Regions from separate parts of the Geobacillus sp. C56-T3 genome, predicted to be linked through region 2. Evidence: predicted binding sites of a transcription regulator. Region 2 holds the regulator's gene; each other region holds the start of a gene.
The links. The regulator Rex, encoded in region 2, represses fermentation and respiration genes when NADH is low (regulators of the CRP and FNR family bind a similar motif). The targets are predictions, from matches to a motif close to TTGTGAAATATTTCACAA.

Region 1 (3,114 bases), 760 kb from region 2:
AACCCATAAGCTATCGAGTGACATGCGATGCGTCGCTTGCACGCGCACTGTCCAAAGCGAGGTGATGCTGCCGAGCAGTACGGCGGCAACAACGCCAAGGAAGGCGTAATCCATCACGTTCCCCCCATTTTTGTCCGTCGTTCATATATACGCGGACAACCGGGCGATTATACCGCATGACCCTCCGAACCCTGCTTGAATCGGCAGCACTCCTGTATTCCACCGGATCGCCCGACCCATTTGACAAGCCAGCGTCCCGTCAGACGAAGCCAATCGTTGCGCTTTACTGAGCAAAATAGCGCGCCAATACACCTTTTAACGTCGCAGCACTACGGTGGAACCATTTTTTCTCCTCCTCGTCAAGTTCAATTTCAATCACTTCGCGGATGCCATTTCGGTTGATCACAGCAGGCACACCGATGTAGACATCGCGTTCGCCGTATGGGCCGTCCAAGTAAGCGGAAACGGTCAAAATGGCATTTTCATGATGCAAAATGGCGCGCGTCACGCGGGCAAGCCCCATAGCAATCCCGTAGTACGTCGCTCCTTTTTTCTCAATAATTTGGTAGGCGGCATCGCGCACATTGACAAAAATGCGCTCGAGCTCTTTTTGCGCTTCTTCCCCTTTGGACTCGACCAGCTTGCGGATCGGCACGCCGCCGATATCAGCCTGGCTCCAGACCGGGAGTTCAGTGTCGCCATGTTCGCCGATAATATAGGCGTGCACGTTCGTCGGGGCGACGGCGAAATAGTCGCCCAACAAAAAGCGGAACCGCGCCGTGTCCAAAATCGTGCCCGATCCGATTACTCGCTCTTGCGGCAGGCCGCTGAATTTCCACGTCGCGTACGTTAAAATGTCGACCGGATTGGTGGCGACGAGAAACAGTCCTTGAAATCCGGATGCCATGACCGACTCAACGATCGAGCGGAAAATGGCAATGTTTTTGTCCACAAGATCAAGCCGCGTCTCGCCCGGTTTTTGGTTGGCGCCGGCGCAAATGACAACCAAATCGGCATCGCGGCAATCATCGTAATCGCCGTGCCAAATGTCAGCCGGCTTCGGCGCAAATACTTTCCCATGGTTTAAGTCCATCGCATCGCCCTCAGCCTTGTTTTCATTTGCATCGATGAGCACGATCTCATCGGCAATCCCTTGATTCATTAAGGCAAACGCATAACTGGCGCCGACAAACCCGGTGCCGACGACCGCTACCCGATTTCCTCTCCCGTTTTTCATCACTATTCACCTCTTCTTCCTTTTTGTGAATATATTCACATTTTATTTTACGCCATAACATGCTAACGATACAGACAAGGTTGTGTCGATTGCTTGACCATTGTTTGTCATTTTGATGGCAAATGAACAAAAACGGGCGGGGCGCCTAGCTCCCCGTCCCGCGATATCGCCTCACCCCGGCGTTCCAAAGCATGACCGAAACGGTGAAGCAAACCATGCCGACCACTGGGGTGAAAAAGGCATAACTGTACCATTCCTTTTTATCAAGAAAATAAGCAGCTGGATAAACGCCGACAAAGGCAAACGGCAGCACCCACGTTAAAATATAGCGGATGACGCGATGATAAATATCGATCGGATAGCGGCCATAGCTGCTGATGTTGTACATCATCGGCATGATGGATGTGCGGGCGTCGGCAAAAAAACTGATCGTCGCCAATGAAATGAAAATGCCGGCATAAATCAATGCACCGCCAATGACAAACAAAATAAACACGAAGACATCATACCAATGAAATGAAAGAGACAAGCGGCTGCCGGCATACAGCATAATGATCAGCCCGGGCACAGCGCCAAGCAACGATTCGAGCTCCATCCGCTCCAAAACAATTTGAAACAGGCTGTTTAGCGGGCGCGTCAACACGCGATCCATTTCCCCCTGCACAATATATCGTTCATTAAAATCCCAAAGGTTAAAAAAGGCGCCAAATACGGCATACGGAACAAGAAAAAAACCGTAAATAAACAAAATCTCATCGCGCGACCAGCCGTGAAGCAGTGTCGTATGGCCGAACACGACAAGCAAGAACACTAAGTTCACCGCCTGCGCCATTAAGTCGGACAACCATTCAATGAGCAAATCAGTGCGGTATTGCAATTTTGTCTTCATGTACTGGGCCATATATTGAAAAAAAACAGATACGTAAAACAATGTCTACCCCCCTTGCACAACAAGCCGCTTTTTCGCCACCCGCCATAGCAGCGCGATCGGAAACAATAACAGCACGCACCACGCCGCCTGCGTGAACAATCCATCGCTTACAGCGGCGCCTTGGAAGCTTTCCGTAATGATCATGCTTGGAATATAGCTAATGGCTTGAAATGGCATATACGCCATGAGCTGCTGCGCCCAATCCGGGTAAAACGACAAAGGCAAAATAAGACCGGAAAATAGATCGATAATAAACCGTTTCGCCCTAAGCAACCCTTCATTTCGGAACGTAAAAAACGTCACAACCCCCGCAAGCAAGTTCAGCTCCGAAAAAATGATAAAGCTGAATAGAAGCGACAAGCCAAAAGCGAGCCACGTTTTGGCGTGTCCCGGAAACTGAAGCGGCAAAAAAAGCGATACGACCAAAAGCCCAGGCAGCGATAAAAAGAAAAGGCGAAACAACCCTTCGCCAAGCCCTTGCACAGCTTTCATCCCTAAATAGCTGTACGGGCGGATCAGTTCAATCGCTACTTTTCCATCGCGGATTTCCATGGCGATTTCACGGTCAAGGTTGTTAAAATAAAACGCCCGCGCCAGCCAGGAAATGGCGACATACGTCGTCATTTGCCCAAGCGACATCCCTTGCATCGATGATTTACCGCCATAAATAGCCGACCAAAGGAAGTAATACGCTGCGATGTTAATGGCGTAAATCAAAATGCCAGTGTAATAGTTTGTCCGGTAGGCGAGCATCATTAAAAAGCGGATGCGGACCATTTCGACATACTTACCCATGAACCGCACCTTCCTCATAAATATTGCGGATGATCTCCTCCGTCGGCACTTCGTGAATATGGATGTCGTTTAACGCACAACGGGCAGCGACGCGACTGACAACTTCCGGCACGCCTCCTGATGGGACGTGCGAGACCCAAACGTTTGGCTG
Region 2 (3,114 bases):
CGGCGGCGTAATGACTGCCGCTAAAATAAGCAGCGCCAAATACGCATACTTGCGGATGCGAACAAGAAGCTGCGGCGTAATAAGCCCTAAGCGGGTGAAAAACAACACGACGATCGGCAGCTGAAACACGATGCCAAACGGCAGCACGAGCTGAAGCAAAAACTGAAAATATTCATTAATGCCGATCATTTGTTGAACCCCTAGTTGGTCAGCCAGCTGGCTCATAAATCGAACGACAAACGGAAACAAGACGAAATAAGCGAAGCTGACGCCTGCTAAAAAAAGAACGATCGACGCCGGGATATAGCTTAACGTCACTTTCCGCTCTTTTTCATACAGACCGGGGCTGACAAACGCCCAAATTTGATACAACAGCACCGGAGCCGACAGTACAGCCGCGATGACAAAGGCAAACTGAAAATACACTTTAATCGGATCGGTGAGGCGGAAGGCGTTCATGGTCAAATGCTTCGCCTCGGCCGTTCGCTGCAAATACAAAATGACATCATCGACAAAAAAGAAACTAACGACAAGCGCCGCAGCAAAAAAGATGAGCACGATGATGAGCCGTTTTCGCAGTTCACCCAGATGCTCATACACTGACATTTCTTTGTCATTCATTGTTTCCCCATCCTGCCTTGTCATCGGTCGGTTTTCGTTTCTTCGTCATCAGCGAGCCCTTTTGTGGCGTCTTTAAACTCGCGAAGCGACTGGCCGAACGACCGCCCTAATTCCGGTAGCTTTTTCGTGCCAAACAGCAACAAAATCACAGCAACGAGCAACAAATATTTCATGTGTTGTTCTCTCCTTTTTACGGGTTCATCACCAAAAGATGTACTTGACTTTTAAAGGCAAACATGATAGCAATGTTGCCCTAAGAAGGATGTGGAATAAAAAGGGAGAAGTGCAATTTTGGTTTCCACTATCATCATCTTCTTTCTTTGTCAAGCACACTTTGTGGTGAAGATCCTTTTTACGATGGCGATGGATAGTTTTTCAAAAAATAGACGAGCGACTGCAGCTCAATGGCTAAATCGATATGATGGACGCGAATATGGTTCGGCACGTTCAACCGCGCCGGAGTAAAGTTTAAAATGCCTTTAATTCCTTGCGCGACAAGGCGGTCGGTCAGCGCTTGAGCCGCGGCGGCCGGCACGGTTAAAATGGCGACCGGGATGTTTTCGTGAAGCCGCTCCTCCAACTCATCGAGATGATAGACCGGCACCCCGCCGACTGTCGTCCCTACTTTCCGCTCATCGACATCAAACGCCATCACGATTTTCGTATTGTTGTTTTTCGAAAAATTATAGTTTAAAAAGGCGGTGCCTAAATTGCCGACGCCAAACAAGGCGACTTCGGTCACCTCATCCTCTTCAAGCGTCCGGCGGAAAAACGACAACAAATAATTGACATTATACCCGTATCCCTTTTTGCCAAGCGCGCCAAAATAGGAGAAATCACGGCGGATCGTCGCCGGATCGACTTTCACCGCCTCGCTCAACTCGGCAGAGGAGACGCGTTGCTTGCCGGAAGCGTGCAAGTTTTTCAAAAACCGATAGTAAAGCGGCAGCCGTTTGGCGGTTGCCTGCGGAATTTTCGGTTGTTCGTTGCTCATGATCTCATCCCCTAGCTAATCGGTTTTCCGTCGGTAATGGCCAGACTTCCCGCCCGTTTTTTCGACCAAATACGTCGGACCGATGACCATTCCTTTATCAAGCGCCTTGCACATATCGTACACTGTCAACGCACAGACCGAAGCGGCCGTCAGCGCTTCCATTTCCACTCCTGTGCTCCCTTTCGTTTTCACCGTTGCCGTGATGACGAGCTTATGCGCTTCTCCATCGTTTTCCCAAGCAAAAGCAATGTCCACACCCTTTAACATAAGCGGGTGACACATTGGAATAAGGTCAGCTGTCTTCTTCGCCGCCATCACCCCCGCCACTTGAGCGACGGCGAGCACATCCCCTTTCTCGATCGCATTGCTCGTCATTTTTTCGTAAATTTCCCGGCTGACAGTCACGCTCGTTTGCGCCACAGCCACTCGCACAGTATCTTCTTTGTGCGTAATATCAACCATTTTCGCGCGCCCTTGTTCATTGAAATGAGTGAACGATGACAATACAATCTCCTCCATTTATACACTATACACGATTTTTCATCATTCGTCTTTGACCGTTTTCGCGACTTACGTTAAACTATTCGCGAGGTGACGGACATGATCATTTTGCAAGTGCACGGGCTCACGAAATATTTCGGCGCTGACCTTATTTTATCGAATATAAAACTAGAAATACAGTCCCGCGACCGAATTGCCCTTGTCGGCCGCAACGGAGCGGGAAAATCGACATTGTTGAAAATCATCGCCGGTGAACTCTCTTTCGACAGCGGCAAAATCATCAAACCAAACCATATCAAAATCGGCTATTTGGCGCAAAACAGCGGGCTCGACTCGCCGCGTTCCATTTGGGACGAAATGCTTGAGGTATTCACCCCGCTTCTAGGACTCGAAAAACAGCTCGCCGAACTCAGCATGCAACTCGGCGACCCAGACGTACTCGCCGATCCAGCTCGCTATGAAAAAACGCTGAAAACGTATGACGAGCTGCAAGAACAATACAAAGAACAAGGCGGCTACCAATACGAAGCCGACATCCGCTCCGTTTTGCACGGGCTGCAGTTTTCCTCATATGATTATAAAACAACGCCGGTCTCGTCGTTAAGCGGCGGACAGCGGACGCGGCTTGCCCTTGGGAAATTGCTGTTGTCCAAGCCGGATTTATTGATTTTGGACGAGCCGACGAACCATTTGGATCTTGAGACGCTCGCCTGGCTGGAGCAGTACTTGCAAGCCTATCCCGGTGCCGTCCTGGTTGTTTCCCACGACCGCTACTTTTTAGACAAAATCGTCACCGACGTATACGAACTGTCGAATGCCACGCTCAAACACTATGCCGGCAACTACAGCCGCTATTTGGAGTTGCGGGCCGAGCAATACGAACAAGAGTTAAGACGGTACGAGAAACAGCAAGAAGAAATCGCCCGACTCCAAGACTTCATCCAGCGCAACATCGCCCGTGCCTCGACGGCCAAACGGGCGCAAAGCCGGCGAAAGCA
Region 3 (3,114 bases), 990 kb from region 2:
GATGGAGCGAACGGCTGAAGGCGGGTGCGCTTGATGAGAAGAAACGGGCAAGAGGGGCAAACAGCGCCTTTTCGGCCATTGTCAAAAAAGAACTGGCCGATTATTTGACGAGTTGGCGCATGATCATTTTAATCGCCCTCATCTTGCTCACTTGCTTCGGCTCGCTATATACGGCGATGACGACGATCCGGGACGCGTTGGATTCCTCGGAAGAGGCCAAGGAAATCGCGAAAGGCGCCTACTTGTTTCTAAAATTATTCACCGTCTCGGACGGAACGTTGCCTTCGTTTCTGACGTTTGTCAGCTTTCTCGGGCCGCTGCTCGGCATCGCTCTTGGATTTGACGCCATCAATTCGGAGCGGAATCGGGGGACGTTAAGCCGGCTCATGGCCCAGCCGATTCCGCGCGATTATGTGATCAATGGCAAGTTTGTCGCTGCGCTGTTGTTGAATGCTGTTTTGTTTCTTTCGCTCGGCCTGCTCGTGATGGCGTTGGGCATTTTGGTCTTGGGGATTCCGCCTACTTTCGAAGAGTTTGCCCGCATGGTCTGCTTTTTGTTGTTATGTCTTGTGTATATCGCCTTTTGGCTGAATCTCGGCATTTTGTTTTCTGTTGTCTTCCGCCAGGCTGCGACATCCGCGTTGTCGTCGATGGCCGTTTGGTTGTTTTTCAATCTTTTCTACTCGATGATCGTGGAAGTATTTGCGAAATCGTTTTTGCAGTCTGACGCCATTACGTCCGTCGAGCAGGCGGTCGGCCGTCAAGAGTTGGTGCTTGGTCTCATGAGATTGTCGCCGAGCTACTTGTTCAATGAATCAACAACCGCCTTGCTTTCGCCGGACGTCCGAACGCTAGGGATCGTCACGGTGGAGCAAACGGCCGGCGCTGTTGCGGCCCCCTTGCCATTCTCGCAAAGTTTGCTGCTCATTTGGCCGCAGGCGACCGCGCTCATTGCCGCCACTCTCATCTGCTTTGCGATCGCGTATTGGTTGTTTATGAGGCAGGAGATACGGGCGAGTGGGTGAGAAAACAAGTTGTTTGCCGTAGACGGGGCGGAAGAGATGTGTGCGCCCAACAGCGTTTCTTATCGTTCGTATGTGAAAAACGTTTTGCCAAATCGTGTCCGTTCCTTTTGGGGACGGGCTTTTTCTTTTTTTGGATGTGACAAAACCGTGACAACGCTTGTGGCAAAATGGTGACAACAGGCAAGAATGTGATCAACCTCACAAATCCGTTTCCTTCTCCTGCGTATGATGGAAGTACAAACAACGTCACAAATTTTGAAAGTTTGGGAGGGGCTTTTCATGAATAAACAAAAGGCGCTGCTGCCGATTACGACGTTCGCCATGATGTTTTCATTCGCCGTGTGGGCCGTGTTTTCGCCGCTTGCGAGTACGTTTCAACAAATGTACGGGCTGACATCGACGCAAAAAAGCATTTTGGTCGCCATTCCCGTTTTGCTCGGTTCGGTGATGCGGTTGCCGCTTGGCATTTGGACGGACCGGATCGGCGGGCGCAGGCTGTTTTCGCTGCTGCTCTTGTTTCTTGTCATTCCGCTTGTTGGCGCAGGGTTTGCAGATTCGTATGCGATGCTTCTGTTTTGGGCGTTTTTCATCGGCATGGCCGGAACGTCGTTCGCCATTTCGGTGACGTTCGTTTCCCGCTTGACTCCGCCGGAAAAGCAAGGGACGGCGCTTGGGATTAACGCGATGGGCAACTTCGGCACGGCGGTTGCTGCGTTTTCCGTTCCATCGATTGCCGCAGCGTTTGGTGTGCCTTGGGCTTTTTGGGGGATGATCATTCCGGTTGTCGTCATGCTCGTTCTCGTTTGGTTTTTCACACCGGATATGCCGAAACCGAAACAACAAAAAACGGTGCGTGAATCGCTGTCGGTATTGAAATATAAACATACGTGGACGTTGTCGCTCTTTTACTTCGTTACGTTCGGGGCGTTTGTCGCTTTCGGCATTTACTTGCCGTCGCTGCTCGTTGACTTGTATGGGTTGACGCCGGTGGATGCTGGGATGCGCGCGGCTGGGTTTACTGTACTCGCTACGCTTGCGCGGCCAGTCGGCGGCTATCTTGGCGATAAAATCGGCGCTGAACGGGTGTTGACGTTCGTCTACGCTGGAATGACAATCGGCGCGTTGGTGATCGCGTTTGGAATGGAAAATATTTGGGTGATGACAGCGGCTTGTTTGTTTGTGGCCGTGATGTCTGGGCTGGGCAACGGTGCGGTGTTCAAACTCGTGCCGCAGCTGTTCCCAGCCGAAACGGGCGCCGTCACCGGCCTTGTCGGCGCCTGGGGCGGACTTGGCGGCTTTTTTCCGCCGATTGTCATGGGGATCATTAAAGATGCAACAGGTTCGTACGTGCTCGGTTTTCTGCTCCTTAGCTTGTTTACCCTTATTTGCTTCTTGCTGAACCGGCTCGTATTTGGCAAAAAAGCCGGCGAACCGGCGAAGCGGTTCGCTTCTTGAATGGAATACCGTATAGAGAGGCTGAAAGCTTGTTCGCTTTTAGCATCTTTTTTTATTTGGGCGTGTTTTTCTGTTATTCAATGTGAGTATGCGTTTCACTATTGTTACATGATTAAAATATATTGCTCATTATTTCACAAATCATTCAAACATGGCTGTCTGTTGGTGATACAAGTCACCAGGGAAGAAGTGAAAATGCCGTACGTTAAAGGTGTAAATCAAATCATCTAAGGGGGGAGAACGATGAAACAAAGGATGTCTTCGTTATTGTCCGTCGCGTTAGCCGCTTCGCTTCTGGCCGCATGCAGCAATGGGGGAGGAGGAGAGGCAAAGGCGGAGAAGAAAAACGGAGCAGCGGCCTCTGCGCAACAGTCTGCCGAAAACGTGTTAGCCGCCCACCAAGGCGTCAACCAAGCGCCAATGCCGTTGAAAATGGAGCGGATCGGCCCGCATGATGTCCGCGTTGAAATGACGGCGCAAGTCACTGACATTGAAATCGACAAAGGGAAAACGTATAAAGCTTGGACGTTCAACGGCCAAGCGCCAGGGCCGCTCGTTGTCGTCAATGAAGGGGATACGATCCATTTTACGCTGAAAAATATGGATCCTGCCATTCCACACAGCATGGATTTTC
Region 4 (3,114 bases), 1.3 Mb from region 2:
GTGCCACCTCCCCGTTGCCATTGCCCTCCGCCAATTCCCGCTCAACCGGGTTGCGGCGGAACAAACGAACAAGGACTATTACGCTTGCGATTCCTAACACGAGGTATAGCAGGCAAAACAAGACAAGCATCATATCGACATGGGCAGATGATGTCGCGGCCTCTGCTGTTTTCATATAGCCGCGCAAAATCCACGGCTGCCGTCCGACTTCCGCCAAGTACCATCCGGCCTCAATCGCGATCATTGACAGCGGCCCTCCCGCCGCTAACAGGCCAAAAAACCATTTTTTCGTCGTCCATTTCCACCGAAAAACCGACCCGAGCCAATACGCCGTTGCGACCAACATTAAAAATACGCCAATTGCCACCATCATATCGAATAAATAATGAATGTACAGCGGCGGCCGCTCATCTTTTGGAATGTCATTCAGTCCGGTCACAATGGCGCCGGGATGGTTATGGGCTAGGACGCTAAGGGCGTATGGAATTTTCAGCGCGTATTTCACTTCACCGTCTTCTTCAAGCATACCAAAAAACACAAGCGGCGCATGGGAACTCGTTTCGAAATGCCATTCAGCGGCCGCGAGCTTCTCCGGCTGATAGACAGCCAAAAATTTTCCTGACAAATCGCCAACAAGGGCGCTCGCTATCGAAAAAATCAACGCCGCTTTCATCGTTAAATGAAGCGCCTTGCGATGATAAATGTGCCTGTTGCCTTTGAGCAAATGCCAAGCAGCAATCGAAGCAAGAACAAACGCCGATGTCATATACGCCGTCGCCAGCACATGGGCGACTTTCGTCGGCATCGCTGGGTTGAACATCGCCGCGATCGGGTCGATGTTGACAATCTCACCGTTTTTCAGCGCAAACCCTTGCGGTGTGTTCATAAACGCGTTCACCATCGTAATAAACATCGCGGACGCCGAAGAACCGACCGCCACCGGAATAAGCAAAAGCAAATGTTTTTTCTGGTTTTCGAATCGATCCCATGTGTACAAATAAATACCGAGAAAAATGGCCTCAAAAAAGAACGCGAACGTCTCCATAAACAGCGGCAGACTGATCACCTGGCCAGCCAGCTGCATAAAATGCGGCCATAAAAGCGACAGCTGCAAGCCGATCGCCGTCCCGGTCACAACGCCGACCGCCACTGTAATGACAAAGCCGCGCGTCCAACGGCGGGCGAGCAAAACATAATGCATATCGTTTTTGCGGATCCCGACCCACTGGGCGATGGCGATCATAAGCGGAATCCCGACGCCGATCGTGGCATAAATAATATGGAACGTTAATGTTAACTCGGTCAATACGCGGCTGAACCACACCGGATCGTATTCGCGCACGGTTCATCCCCCCTAAGAAAATAGTCGGCTGATCAACGAAACAAACACGGCTGCCGCCGCCAAAAAACTAATCCATACAAGCCATATTTCTTGCCGTTTCCCCACGATCATCCTCTCCCATCGACATTCATGCACAACAAATTTTATGATAAATATCACAAACTAGTCATTTTTATTATCCCACAAAACATCCTCGTCTTATCCCTTACAAATGCGAATAATTTGTGACATTTTTCACATATTTATTGTGAAAAGCAAAGAATCGGGACCCCTTATCTCAAATCACATGCATAGAATGATCACTAAAATTTATAAATTATACTAAATCTGCAATCTGATTTTTTAAAGCGTATTGAATGAGCTCATGTTTTTCCTTAATACCAAGCTTCTGCATAATGTTCGCTTTATGGCTTTCAACTGTTTTAGGACTGATTTTTAATTTGTTCGCAATTTGATTATTGGTATATCCTAAAAATGTCAACCGAACAATTTCCCGCTCACGATTTGTAAGAGGAGATCTCGGTTCTTTTTCCATGATTATTTTTTCTAGTTTCTCTTGTGGGATATGTGTACGGTAAAACCGTTCTCCTCGACATACCGCTTTCAATGCTTTGTACAAATCGTTCGTTTGACTATTTTTTAACAAGTAGCCATGAATGTTATGTTGAAGGGCTTTTTGCACATATATTTCTTCATCGTGCATGGTTAAAACAACGATTTTGGTATCCAGTTCATCCATGATTGTTTTTGCGGTTGTAAATCCATCAAGCCCTGTCGGCATAGAAAGGTCTAGCAAAACAACATCAGGATGGTGCTTCAACGCAAGCGTAATCGCATCGCAACCGTTGCTTGCTTCTCCAACGACTTCAACATCCGGAAATCCTTCTAGGAGTAGTCGAATGCCTTTGCGAATTAAATCATGATCATCAACGATCAACACTTTCATCCTCTTCACTCCCTTCTATTGGTACACATACAAAAATCGTTGTTCCTTTCATTGGCGCAGACGTAATGATTGTTTCTCCACCTAAATGGGAAATACGCTCTTGAATATGTTTTAAGCCAAGTCCTTCGCGTTTTTCTTCAACCTCGAAACCAACTCCGTTATCTTTAATAGATACGTGTAATTCTTGCCCCACTCGTTCGATTGTTATACATACCTCTGTTGCCTTTGCGTGCTTCATGACATTATGCAATGCTTCTTGAATGACACGGTAAAGATTAATTTCCACTGTTGGCGACAAGCGCGTGTATACATTCGTTTGAAGTGAAAACGACATATTTGGCATTTTTGATTGAAATGAATGAATGAGCGATTGAATGGTCGGAATGAGCCCAAGTGCGTCTAAACTTTTCGGACGAAGTTGTTGCGCATATAGCTTCACATCCTCCATGACACGACCAAGTTCTTCGCGTACCTCTTTGACATATGCGTGTAACTTTTCATCCTGTATACGTTGTATGATATTATCTAAAGCAATAGAAATACTGTAGAGGGACTGACCAACACCGTCGTGCAATTCTTGTGCGAGACGTTTATGTTCTTCCTCTTTTGCTTCTGTTAGTTTTTTCACCATCCATTTGGAATGAAGTACTTCTTCTTCTTTTTTCTTCACCGTTTGGTCACGAAGTACAAGCAAATAATATTTTGCACCGTCTTGTTCAAGGATAAGCGCTGTGCTCATTTCCACATCAATTAAGTGTCCATGATAAGTTGGCATTTCAGATAAAAAATACGGCACTTCTTCAGTGGAAATTAAATAACATCGCTC

Region 1: the regulator Rex is predicted to act here: its motif matches at 1,261-1,278, upstream of GC56T3_RS15585 (L-lactate dehydrogenase).
Region 3: the regulator Rex is predicted to act here: its motif matches at 1,212-1,229, upstream of GC56T3_RS14355 (nitrate/nitrite transporter).
Region 4: the regulator Rex is predicted to act here: its motif matches at 1,565-1,582, upstream of GC56T3_RS07635 (cytochrome ubiquinol oxidase subunit I).

Annotation. Positions count from the first base shown of each region.
Region 1 is NC_014206.1:3,138,550-3,141,663, forward strand. Features, by position in the region: gene GC56T3_RS15580 (potassium channel family protein) at 1-114, opposite strand, end outside; gene GC56T3_RS15585 (L-lactate dehydrogenase) at 284-1,237, opposite strand; gene GC56T3_RS15590 (ABC transporter permease) at 1,383-2,168, opposite strand; gene GC56T3_RS15595 (ABC-2 family transporter protein) at 2,172-2,963, opposite strand; gene GC56T3_RS15600 (ATP-binding cassette domain-containing protein) at 2,956-3,114, opposite strand, start outside.
Region 2 is NC_014206.1:252,155-255,268, reverse strand. Features, by position in the region: gene tatC (twin-arginine translocase subunit TatC) at 1-621, opposite strand, end outside; gene tatA (twin-arginine translocase TatA/TatE family subunit) at 642-794, opposite strand; gene GC56T3_RS01385 (redox-sensing transcriptional repressor Rex) at 974-1,615, opposite strand; gene moaC (cyclic pyranopterin monophosphate synthase MoaC) at 1,631-2,119, opposite strand; gene GC56T3_RS01375 (ABC-F family ATP-binding cassette domain-containing protein) at 2,216-3,114, shown strand, end outside.
Region 3 is NC_014206.1:2,908,831-2,911,944, reverse strand. Features, by position in the region: gene GC56T3_RS14360 (ABC transporter permease) at 1-1,025, shown strand, start outside; gene GC56T3_RS14355 (nitrate/nitrite transporter) at 1,305-2,480, shown strand; partial or broken gene GC56T3_RS14350 (multicopper oxidase domain-containing protein) at 2,724-3,114, shown strand, end outside.
Region 4 is NC_014206.1:1,507,593-1,510,706, reverse strand. Features, by position in the region: gene GC56T3_RS07635 (cytochrome ubiquinol oxidase subunit I) at 1-1,342, opposite strand, end outside; gene GC56T3_RS07630 (response regulator transcription factor) at 1,659-2,288, opposite strand; gene GC56T3_RS07625 (PAS domain-containing sensor histidine kinase) at 2,269-3,114, opposite strand, start outside.